2 regions of the Arhodomonas sp. KWT genome follow, and region 2 is predicted to be linked to the other one. Evidence: riboswitches for the same ligand, from Rfam matches in the RefSeq annotation. Region 2 holds a riboswitch; the other holds the start of a gene.
What was found. Region 2 has a riboswitch for thiamine pyrophosphate ahead of G7A99_RS07435 (sodium:solute symporter). Riboswitches for the same ligand answer to the same signal wherever they lie in the genome.

Region 1 (5,712 bases), on a different contig from region 2:
CGCGGGCACATCCTCATCCCCGGGCTGGTGAACACCCATCACCACTTCTACCAGACCCTGACCCGGAACCTGCCGGCGGGGCAGGACGCGGGGCTGTTCAACTGGCTCGTGAGCCACTACCCGGTGTGGGCACGCCTGGATCCGGAGGCGATGGACGTGAGCACGCGGATCGCGGCGGCCGAGCTCATGCTCTCCGGCTGCACCACCGCCGCCGACCACACCTATCTCTGGCCCAACGGCGCCCGCCTGGACGACCAGGTCCACGCCGCGCGAGAGATGGGCCTGCGCTTCCATGCCGGGCGCGGGTCCATGTCGGTGGGCGAATCGGACGGCGGCCTGCCGCCGGACTCGGTGGTCGAGTCCGAGGCCGCGATCCTCGCCGACAGCCAGCGGGTGATCGAGACCCATCACGACGACGCGGACTATGCGATGACCCGCATCGCCCTGGCACCGTGCTCGCCCTTCTCCGTATCGCAGACGCTGATGCGCGAGAGCCTGGAGATGGCCCGGCACTACGGCGTGCACTGCCACACCCACCTCGCCGAGACCCGCGACGAGACGGCCTACTGCCTCGAGCGCTTCGGCCGCACCCCGGTGGAATACGCCGAGGACCTGGGCTGGTGCGGCGAGGACGTCTGGTTCGCCCACATGGTGCACCCGGAAGACGACGAGGTCCGGCGCCTCGGCGCACACCGCTGCGGCGTGGCGCACTGCCCGAGCTCCAACATGCGCCTGGGCTCGGGCGCCGCCCCGGTGCGCGCCCTCCGCCGGGCCGGGGCCCGTGTCGGTCTGGGGGTGGACGGCTCCGCATCGAACGACGGCTCGGACATGCTCGGCGAGGCACGGCAGACGATGCTGCTGCACCGCCTCGTGGACGGTCCCGACGCCATGGGCGCCGTGGAGGCACTGAGCCTCGCCACCCGCGGCGGCGCCGCAGTGCTCGGCCGCAATGACATCGGCCGCCTTGCCCCCGGCATGGCCGCGGATATCGTCGGCTACCGACTCGACACCCTGCCGCTCGCCGGCGGCGCGGTCCACGACCCGCTCGCCGCGCTCGTGTTCTGCCGCCCGCCGCAGGTCGCACTCAGCCTGATCAACGGTCGGCTCCGGGGCCGCGACGGTGCGCTCACGGACGTGGATCTCCCGGCACTGGTTCGCCGGCACAACGACATCGCCCGGCGGATCGCGGCGCACGCGTGAGCGCCGCCACCGTTTGCGAGGCCCGGGGGTAACCGATACATTCGAGCGGTATCCGTAACCCCTAAACATCCCGACGCGGCAGGAGACCATGGCGCAGCAACGCGAGCCACGACCGCTGGAGCAGGCGGGCCTCGAAACGCCCGGACGCGGGCGTCGCGCATCCGACGACGCCATCTACGACGCCATCTACGAGGCGGTGCTGACCCAGCGGCTGCCACCGGGTACACGACTGCCCGAGATCACCCTCGGCGAGCTCTTCGGCGTCAGCCGCTCGGTGGTCCGCAAGGCCCTCTCGCGCCTGACGGCCGACCAGATCATCGTACGCCGCCCCAACCAGATGGCGCTGGTCGCCCACCCGAGCGTCGAGGAGACCCGGCAGATCTTCGACGCCCGGCGGCTGGTCGAGGGCGAGGTGGCCCGCCAGCTCGCCGGCCGCCTCAGCGGCAATGCCCGTGAGCGGCTCGAGCGGATCATCCGCGACGAGCACGCCGCCCACACCGGCGACCGCCAGGAGGACCGGGTCCACCACTCCATGGCCTTCCACCTGTGCCTGGCGGACAACGCGCCTAACGAGGTGCTCGGCCGCATGCTCCGGGAGCTGGTGATCCGCACCTCGATCGTGATCGCGCTGTACAAGGCCCCCGGGATGAGCGCCTGCTACCTCGGTGACGACCACCAGGAGCTGGTGCGCTGCCTGGCCGAGGGCCGCGGCGACGAGGCGGCCACGCTGGTGCGCCAGCACCTCTCCACCCTGGAATCCCGGCTCGCGCTCAGCGACGAGGAGCGCCCGGTGGACCTCGCCGAGATCCTCCGGCGCTGACCCGCCGCCCTACCCCCGGAGGTAGGGCATCAGCCAGCCGAGTCCGGCCGCGGTACCGCTGCGGGGCACGTACTCGGCGCTGACCCAGCCGTCGTAGCCGAGCGCGTCCAGTCGCTCGAACACGAAGGGGTAATGTATCTCCCCGGTGCCCGGCTCGTGGCGGCCCGGGTTGTCCGCGACCTGGACGTGGCCGATGCGGGAGAACGCGGACTCGATATGCCGCACCAGGTCCCCCTCCATCACCTGCATGTGGTAGACGTCGTACTGCAACGCGAGATTGGCGACGCCGGCATCGTCCATCACTCCGAGGGCCTGGTCGGAGCGGCAGAGGAAGAAGCCCGGCACGTCGCGGGTGTTGATCGGCTCGACGAGCAGCTGCACGCCGGCGTCGGCAAGCCTCGGCGCGGCATAGCGCAGGTTGTCGACCAGGCACTCCCGCGCGCACTCCGCAGAGACGTCCCCGGGGAGCCGCCCGGCGAGGCAGTTCACCCGCGGGCACGCCAGCGCGCGAGCGTAGTGGATCGCGGTATCCACGCCGGCCCGGAACTCATCCCGGCGGTCCGGATGGCAGGCGATCCCGCGCTCGCCGGCGGCCCAGTCCCCGGCGGGCAGATTGAACAGCACCTGGCTCAGACCGCTGTCCGCCAGGGCGCCGGCGAGCACCGGCGCCGGATAGTCGTAGGGGAAATGGCACTCGACACCACGGAACCCCGCGGCGGCGGCAGCCTCGAAACGCGCCGGGAATGGGCGCTCCGTGAACAGCATCGACAGATTGGCGGCGAAACGGGGCATGGGAACTCACCGGCGGTCCGCAATGGACCGCCAGTGTAGCGCAGGGTCCCGCCGGACCGGGTAACGGGTCAGGCCGCCTCGCGCAGGCCCTCGCCCGCGGGCACGGGCTCGTGGACGGTCAACAGCGACCGGCGCTGACTCGCAAGCATTACCTCGTAGCCGGTCGCGGGCCGGCGCAGATGCGCCGCCGGATCCGGCCGGCCGCAGCGGCATTCCAGCGACACCGCCGCGCCACGGGGCACCACCTGCCACGCCGCACATGCCGGGCACTCGAGGTGATCCCAGGACTGGTTCGTGACTACGGCCATGACTGCCTCCGCTCGTTCAAAACATGACCGGACGATCACATCGCAACGGGGCGACAGGGGCATTGATCCAGATCAAACCCGCATTTGACCGGCAGACACGCCGGTTCTAGTCTCGGTGACAGTCCCCGGCCGCGCCGGGGACGTTACTGGACGAAGAAGCGGGGGTGCCCGGGTGCGACGACGCATGCCGGGCTGAGAGAGTCCCTTGGAACCTGATCCGGTTCGTACCGGCGCAGGGAGCTTTGCACATCACCGGCCACCGGCCGGCGTCCGCCGTCATCGCGGACGTGCAACCTTCCCTCCCCCCTTTTCGTCGCCTTTTCACTATCTGCGAGCAGAGGCGACACATCATGAACGACACCGATACCGATATCCGCGGCACCGCGGCCGCCCTCGGCGAGGCCGTGACCCGGCCGTTCCCGGGGTCCCGGCGCATCCACGTCAGCGGTCGCCGTGCGGACGTGCGCGTGCCCATGCGCGAGATCGTGCAGGCGGACACGCCCACCCGCAACGGGCCCGAACCCAACCCGCCGCTGGCGGTCTACGACACCTCCGGCCCGTACACCGACCCGGCCGCCGCCATCGACCTGTGCGCGGGTCTGGCACCGCTACGCGCGGACTGGATCGCCGAGCGCGGCGACAGCGAGCGCCTCGACGATCTGAGCTCGCGCTACGGCCGCGAGCGGCGTGCCGACGCCGGCACGACGACCTGGCGCTTCCCCGCGGAACGTACCCCGCGGCGGGCGCGCAGCGGCGCCAACGTCACCCAGATGCACTACGCACGGCGGGGCATCGTCACCCCGGAGATGGAATTCGTCGCCGTGCGCGAGAACCAGCGCCTGGAGGCCAGTCGCGACGATCCCGCCCTGGGCCGCCGCCACCCGGGCGAGCCCCGGGGCGCGAGCCTGCCGGAGACCATCACGCCGGAGTTCGTGCGCGACGAGGTGGCCCGGGGCCGGGCCATCATCCCGGCGAACATCAACCACCCGGAGAGCGAGCCCATGATCATCGGCCGCAACTTCAGGGTGAAGGTCAACGCCAACATGGGCAACTCGGCGGTGACCTCCTCCATCGGCGAGGAGGTGGAGAAGATGGTCTGGGCCACCCGCTGGGGGGCGGACACGATCATGGACCTGTCCACCGGCCGGGACATCCACGAGACGCGGGAGTGGGTGATCCGCAACTCGCCGGTGCCTGTCGGCACGGTACCCATCTACCAGGCCCTGGAGAAGGTCGACGGCGAGGCCGAGGCCCTGACCTGGGAGATCTTCCGGGACACCCTCATCGAGCAGGCCGAGCAGGGCGTGGACTACTTCACCATCCACGCCGGCGTGCGCCTGCCCTTCGTCCCCCTGACCGTGGACCGGCTCACGGGCATCGTCTCCCGCGGCGGCTCGATCATGGCCAAGTGGTGCCTGGCCCACCACCGGGAGTCCTTCCTCTACGAACGCTTCGAGGAGATCTGCGAGATCATGAAGGCCTACGACGTGGCCTTCTCACTGGGCGACGGCCTGCGCCCCGGCTCCATCGCCGACGCCAACGACGACGCCCAGATGGCGGAGCTGCGCACCCTGGGCGAGCTCACCGACGTCGCCTGGCGCCACGATGCCCAGGTGATGATCGAGGGTCCGGGTCACGTGCCGCTGCACCGCATCCGCGAGAACATGGGCGAGCAGCTGCGCCACTGCCACGAGGCGCCGTTCTACACCCTGGGGCCGCTGGCCACGGACATTGCCCCCGGCTACGACCACATCACCTCCGCGCTCGGGGCGGCCAACATCGCCTGGGAAGGCACCGCGATGCTCTGCTACGTCACCCCCAAGGAGCACCTGGGGCTGCCGGACAAGCACGACGTCCGCGAGGGCATCGTCACCTACCGCATCGCCGCCCATGCCGCGGACCTCGCCAAGGGCCATCCGGCGGCACAGATCCGCGACAACGCCCTGTCCAAGGCACGGTTCGAGTTCCGCTGGGACGACCAGTTCAACCTCGGGCTGGATCCGGAGCGCGCCCGGGAGTTCCATGACGCCACCCTGCCCAAGCAGGCGCACAAGGTCGCCCACTTCTGCTCCATGTGCGGGCCGAAGTTCTGCTCCATGGCCATCTCCCAGGAGGTCCAGGCGTTCGCCCGCGAGCGCGGCCTGGACGCCGACAGCGCCCTGGAGACGGGGCTCGCCGAGAAGGCGCAGACCTTCCGCGAACAGGGCGGCGCGATCTACCATCGCCGCTGACCGCTGTGCGGCCGCCCCCGCCGGGGCGGCCGCCGCCTCCCACACCGCCATCCCGATGGCATACAATTGTGGAAAATCCTTCCACGGGGAACGACGTTGGCGGAACGACAAACACGATCCACCGGCCGGCCACGCACCAGCGGGCGAAGCGCCGCACAGAGCCAGTCCCTGACCCGCGGCCTGAGCATCCTCGAAGCCCTCTCCGGCGCCGGCCACGGGCTGACGCTCTCCGAGGTCTCGCAGATGGCCGGGCTGGCGCCCTCCACCACCCACCGCCTGCTCCACACCCTGGAGCAGATGCAGTTCGTCCAGCAGGACGAGGAGCTCGGGCTGTGGCACGTGGGCGTGCGCGCCTTCATCG
Region 2 (6,409 bases):
CGAGCGCGCCGGCGCCAGGATCAGCGACACGCCGGAGCGCATCTATGCCGAGGCCGAGCTGGTGGTCAAGGTCAAGGAACCCCAGCGCGAGGAGCGCCGGCAGCTCCGGGCGGACCAGATCCTGTTCACCTACCTGCACCTCGCCCCGGACCCGGAGCAGACCCACGACCTGGTCGACAGCGGCGCCGTGTGCATCGCCTACGAGACGGTCACGGACGGCCACGGCGGCCTGCCCCTGCTCGCGCCCATGTCGCAGGTCGCGGGCCGGATGTCCATCCAGGCCGGCGCCCACTGCCTGGAGAAGGCGGCCGGGGGCGGCGGTGTGCTCGTCGGCGGGGTTCCGGGCGTACCGCCGGCGCGCGTCGTGGTGATCGGTGGCGGCGTGGTCGGCGAGAACGCCATCGCGATGGCCATCGGCCTGGGCGCCGACACCGTCGTGCTCGACCGCGACGTCGGGGTGCTGCGCCGCCTCGCCACGCACTTCGGACCGGCGTTGACCACCATCTACGCCACCCGCCAGAGCCTGGAGGACCAGGTCCTCGACGCGGACCTGGTGATCGGCGCAGTGCTTGTCACCGGCGCGGAGACCCCGAAGCTCGTCAGTCGCGAGATGGTCTCGCGCATGCGCACCGGCAGCGTGCTCGTGGACGTCGCCATCGACCAGGGCGGCTGCTTCGAGACCTCCCACCCCACCACCCACGACGAGCCGACCTTCGTCGTCGACGGCGTGGTCCACTACTGCGTGGCGAACATGCCGGGCGCGGTGCCCCGCACCTCCACGCTCGCGCTCAACAACGTCACCCTGCCCTATGCCCTCGCCCTGGCGGACAAGGGCTTCCCGCAGGCGCTGGCCGAGGACCCGCACCTCCTCGACGGCCTCAACGTCTGCCGCGGGCACGTGACCTACCGCGCCGTTGCCGAGGAGCTGGGCTACCGCTACCTGCCCCCCCGGGAGGCCCTCAAGGGATGAGTGGGGGCGCGCTCAGCGCCGCCCCCACAGCTCGTCCGGCAGGGCGACGCCGTCGGCCAGCGGGTCGCCGGCCTCGACCACGAACCGCGCCTCACCGACGTAGTGGCCGCGGCCACCCACGGTGACGACCACGCTGCCGTCGGCGGCGGCCCCGCGCACCGCGGCGGTGAAGTCCACCCCGGCGATGCCGCGGAACGTCCGCGTCTGTCCCGGCTCGATCAGCCCGCGGGCGTGGGCGAGCGCGAGCCGCGCGGTGACGCCGGAGCCGGTGGGGCTGCGATCCACCTGCCCGCCGCCGAAGATGCACACGTTGTGGCTCGGTGCCTCGCTGCTCGGCGGGACGTCGTCGGTGAGAATGGTGCCGTAGATGAAACCGAGGTCGTCGGCGTCCGGATGGCTCACGCTGAGCTGCTCGCGGGCCGCAGCGGTCATGGCGCGGGCGGCGTGGAGCAGCTGCTCGTAGGGGGTGGCGAAGAGATCGAGCCCCAGCCGCGAGGCGGGCACGATCACGTAGAACGCCCCGCCATAGGCGACGTCCACGGCGATACGGCCGTACTCCGGCACGGTCACGTCGGCGTCCAGGTGGCTGGCGAAGGCCGGCACGCTGTCGAAGCTCACGTCCCCCGGGGCACCATCGGCGTCCGCGTGCACATGCACGGTGACCGGCCCGCAGGGGCACTCCAGCACGAAGTCGGCGCCGTCCGGACCCAGGGTCACCAGCCCCTGGTCCACCGCATACCGACCCAGGGCGATGGTGGCGTGCCCGCACATGGTGCTATAGCCCTCGTTGTGGGTGAACAGCACCGCCATGGCGGCATCCGGATGGCTCGCCCGCGTCGGCCACACGCCGTACATGTCGGCATGCCCGCGGGGCTCCAGCATCAGGCGCCGGCGCACGTGGTCGTGGTGATCCATCGCGTCGCGCCGGCGATCGAGCAGGGTCTCGCCGGCCAGCTCGGGCAACCCGCCCGTGAAGATACGCACCGGCTCGCCCGCCGTGTGCATGTCCACCACCGTGTAGGCCGTCTTCTCCGCCATGGGCACTCCCCCGTCGAAAAAACCGCCATTCTAACCGCCGCCCGGAAAGGCGGCCACGGAACCATTCAGGCCCGGGCGACGGCCTCGCGTCCGGGCACGAGCAGTGCCACCAGCAGGCAGACCGCCGTAGAGGCGATCATCGCCCCGGCGAAAGGCCCCAGGGTCGGCGCCCCACCGGGGAACGAGGCCGCATGGAGGCCGGCGACGGGACCGCCACCCTGCCACCAGCCCGGCACAATGGAACCCGCGAGACCGGCGGCGGTGCCGGCCACCGCGGCGGCCGGCGTGGTCCGCCGCCACAGTCCCATGAGCACCGGCACCACCGTGGTCGCGCACAGCAGGTCGGCGATGAGGAACAGTCGCAGCACGGACAGGCCCTGCAACGCGACGGCCACCACCGGCACCATCAGCACCACGGTCACCCAGCGGGCCGCACCGAGCGACAGGCCGCGGGCCTCGGTGACCGCCAGCGAGGCGATGCCGTTCTGCAGCGTGTCCACGGACGACGCCACCAGCGTGACCGCCAGGACCAGCGCCGGCAGGGTCACCCATGCGGGGGCGGCATTGAGCAGCGCGAAGAAAGGGATCGGCGGATCGCCGAGGGACAGTCCGGTCATCGCCGCGACGATGCCCAGGGCACCGATCACCGCGACCACCACGACGGTGGTGCCGGCCCCGAGGAGCGCCCCGCGCCCGAGCACACGCGCGTCCCGAGCGGCCCAGACCCGCTGCCAGTAGCCCTGGTGGAAGAGGTTGGCGGCGGTCACCGCGAGCACCAGCGCCAGTGCCACCGCCAGGCCGTCCGCCAGCGGCACCGAGGGCATCGCCGACGCCGCCGGCGGCCGTCCCGTCCCGCCCAGGGCGACACCGGTCACCAGGGCCAATAAGGCAAGCAGCAGCCAGGCCTGCCAGCGGTCCGTCTCCAGGCTCGCGCGCAGTCCGCCGGCGGCGGTGTAGGCGAGGGTCGCCACCGCCACGGCTACCACGACCACGCCGCCGTCCAGATCCGACAGCAGCGCGGTGATCGCGCCGATGGCGGTGAGTTCCGCGGCGAGGAAGCACAGCATGTAGAGCACGGAGATCAGCGCCACCCAGCGCCGCACCGCCGTCCCGTAACAGGCCTCCGCGAAGTCGCCGATGCTGCGCCCCTGGGGCACCCGGGACCGGATCGCCGGGCCGCAGAGCGCGAAGACCAGGAACGGCAGCGCGGCACCGACGGCATAGCCGGCGAGGGCCACCGGCCCCACGAAGGCGCCCACCTCCGGCGGGGCGAAAAGGATCCATGCCCCCATGCCGGAGGCGAGGAAGGACAGGCCCAGCACGGTCGCGCCCTGGCTGTTGCGGGCGGTGACGTAGTCGTCCAGCCCGGCCGAGGTGGCACGGGCACGCAGGCCGATCCAGGTAAAGGCGATGAGGGCCACGCCGAGCGTGGCAAGGGTCAGGTACATGTCGCGCTACCTCCGCCGGTATGATCCGGATCAGGTTCCAGGGTCTGCGCGGCGCGCACTCTCAGTCCGTGACGGACTCCCCTGGCGACGGTCGGATTGTGGTGAGTCGGTGATTCTCGCGCGCAGCCGCGCCGATGGCAAATCCGGCGGTGCCACGAAAAAGGCCACCGGCACGGGGTGCCGATGGCCTTCGTCACGCTCGCGCGCCCCCCGGCGCGGGGGACACGGACGGGCGTTGCGCCTCAGGCGCCCTGCTTCGCACCCTTGGTGCGGATCTTCTCCTTGATGCGGGCGGCCTTGCCCTGACGATCGCGGAGATAGTAGAGCTTGGCGCGGCGCACGTCGCCCTTGCGCTTGACCTTGATGCTCTCGATCACCGGGCTGTGCAGCGGGAAGACGCGCTCGACGCCCTCGCCGTGGGAGGTCTTGCGCACGGTGAACGCGGAGTTCACGCCGCGGTTGCGCTTGGCGATGACCACGCCCTCGAAGGGCTGCACACGCTCGCGGTTGCCCTCCTTGACCCAGACGTTCACCAGCACGGTGTCACCGGGTGCGAACGCGTCGAGGCTGCGCCCGGACTTTTCGATCTGTTCCCGCTCAAGCTCTTTGATGATGTTGCTCATGACCACAAACCCCTAGCGTTCCGAGTCCCCTCGGTACTCCTCGATGAATTCTTCCAGTAGCGCCTGCGCGTCGCCGTCCAGCTCCCGCCCGGACAGCAGCTCAGGGCGCCGCAGCCAAGTCCGTCCCAACGCCTGCTTGCGCCGCCAGCGCGCCACCGCCTGGTGATCGCCGCCGAGCAGCACCGCCGGCACGTCGCGCCCGTCGATGGACTCCGGACGCGTATAGTGCGGGCAGTCCAGCAATCCCGCCGTGAAGGAATCCTCCTCGGCGGAATCCACATGCCCGAGCACCCCGGGCACCAGCCGGCTCACCGCATCGATGAGCATCATCGCCGGCAGCTCGCCGCCACTGACCACGAAATCCCCGACCGAGATCTCGCGATCCACCTCCGCGGCGATCAGGCGCTCGTCCACACCCTCGTAGCGGCCGCACAGCAGAATGAGCCGCGGCAGCCGCGCCAGCTCGCTCACCGTCGCCTGGTCCAGCGGCCGGCCCTGAGGGCTGAGATAGACCACCGTCGCCGGCGTCGGCACCGCCGAACGCGCCGCGTGTATCGCGTCGCGCAACGGCTGGACCTTCATGACCATGCCGGGACCGCCGCCGTAGGGCCGGTCGTCCACCGTGCGGTGGCGGTCCGTCGTGTAGTCCCGCGGGTCCTGCGGGGCGATCTCGATCAGCCCGCGCTCCACCGCGCGCCGGGTCACCCCGGATTCCGTGATCGCCCGGAGCATCTCCGGGAAGATCGTGACGACATCGAAGCGCACCGTCAGTCTTCCGGGTCCCAGTCGACCTCCAGGCGCCCCGCGCCGAGATCGACGTCGAGGACGAAGACGTCGACGACGAACGGGATCAGCCGCTCGCGCTCGCCGGCCACGACCATCACGTCGTTCGCCCCGGTCTCCATCAGCCGCCTGACACGGCCGAGGACCACGCCCTCGCGGTTGACGACCTCGAGCCCGACGAGGTCGTGCCAGTAGTACTCACCCTCTTCCGCCGGCGGCAGCGCCGAGCGGGGCACGGCGATCTGTCGCCCGATGAGCGCCCGCGCCGCATCGCGGTCTTCGACGCCCTCCAGATGCGCGATCAGGCCCTTGCCCTGTTGCCGGCCCGAACGCAGCTTCAGAGTACGCGCGGCGCCGGCATCGTCGAGCAGCTGCCACTCGGTGAAGCCGAGGATGTTATCCATCGGCCGGGTCCAGGAATACACCTTGACCCAGCCCTGCACACCGTGAACGCCCACGATCTCGCCCAGCACCACGGGCGGGTCATCCTGCGCGCCACGCTGCACCAGCCGCCTCCCGGGTCGTTACGCCTCCGCGGCCGCGCCCTTGCGCGCCTTGCGGATCAGCCCCTCGGCACTCTCGGTCGGACGGGCGCCACGCTCGAGCCAGTGGTCGACACGCTCGAGCTCGAGCTTGAGCGAGACTTCCTGACCGGTCGCGACCGGGTTATAGAACCCGAGGCGCTCGATGAACCGACCGTCCCGCGGGTTGCGGCTGTCGGTAACGATCAGGTGGTAGAAGGGCCGCTTCTTCGCGCCAGTGCGAGCTAGACGAATGGTTACCATCGTGTTCGTTAATCCCCTGTGATCGGCAAACAGAACTGGGCTACCGATGTAAAACGCGCAAGTCTACTTGAAACCGCGCCGATGTAAAACCGCCCCGACGGGGCATCACCGCAGGAAACCGGACGGGCCGCCGGGCGGCATGCCGCCGCCCCCCGGTGGAAAGCCGCCGCCTCCGCCGCCGCCGAACTGGCGCATCATCTTCTGCATCCCGCCCTTCTTCATCTGCTTCATCATCTTCTGCATCTGCTTGTGCTGCTTGAGCAGGCGGTTGACGTCCTGCACCTGCAGCCCGCTGCCGCGAGCGATGCGGCGCTTGCGCGAGCCGCTGATGATGTCGGGGCGGCGCCGCTCGCGCGGGGTCATGGAGTCGATGATCGCGATCTGGCGACGGATCTGCTTCTCACCGACCTGGTCCTGCATCTGCTCGGTGAGCTTGCCCATGCCGGGGAGCTTGTCCATCAACCCGCCCATGCCGCCCATCTTGTTGATCTGCTGCATCTGCTTGCGCAGGTCGTCGAGATCGAAGCCCTTGCCCTTCTTGAGCTTGGAAGCCATCTTCTCGGCTTCGCTCTTGTCCACCGAGCGCTCGACCTCCTCGACGAGGCTGAGCACGTCGCCCATGCCGAGGATGCGGGAGGCCACCCGGTCCGGGTGGAAGGGCTCGAGGGCGTCGGTCTTCTCGCCGACACCGAGGAACTTGATGGGCTTGCCGGTGATGTAGCGGATCGACAGCGCCGCACCGCCGCGGGCGTCGCCGTCGGT

Region 1: linked by a shared signal. The riboswitch ahead of thiC (phosphomethylpyrimidine synthase ThiC) and the one ahead of G7A99_RS07435 (sodium:solute symporter) in region 2 are both predicted to bind thiamine pyrophosphate.

The regions. Positions count from the first base shown of each region.
Region 1 covers NZ_WNXE01000005.1:60,108-65,819, forward strand. Annotated here, with positions in the region: gene G7A99_RS02485 (8-oxoguanine deaminase) at 1-1,200, shown strand, start outside; gene G7A99_RS02490 (GntR family transcriptional regulator) at 1,289-2,020, shown strand; gene hyi (hydroxypyruvate isomerase) at 2,030-2,812, opposite strand; gene G7A99_RS02500 (hypothetical protein) at 2,881-3,120, opposite strand; TPP riboswitch at 3,271-3,376, shown strand; gene thiC (phosphomethylpyrimidine synthase ThiC) at 3,471-5,351, shown strand; gene G7A99_RS02510 (IclR family transcriptional regulator) at 5,448-5,712, shown strand, end outside.
Region 2 covers NZ_WNXE01000029.1:3,238-9,646, forward strand. Annotated here, with positions in the region: gene ald (alanine dehydrogenase) at 1-970, shown strand, start outside; gene G7A99_RS07430 (proline racemase family protein) at 983-2,008, opposite strand; gene G7A99_RS07435 (sodium:solute symporter) at 2,074-3,456, opposite strand; TPP riboswitch at 3,446-3,549, opposite strand; gene rplS (50S ribosomal protein L19) at 3,699-4,079, opposite strand; gene trmD (tRNA (guanosine(37)-N1)-methyltransferase TrmD) at 4,092-4,844, opposite strand; gene rimM (ribosome maturation factor RimM) at 4,847-5,371, opposite strand; gene rpsP (30S ribosomal protein S16) at 5,387-5,647, opposite strand; gene ffh (signal recognition particle protein) at 5,753-6,409, opposite strand, start outside.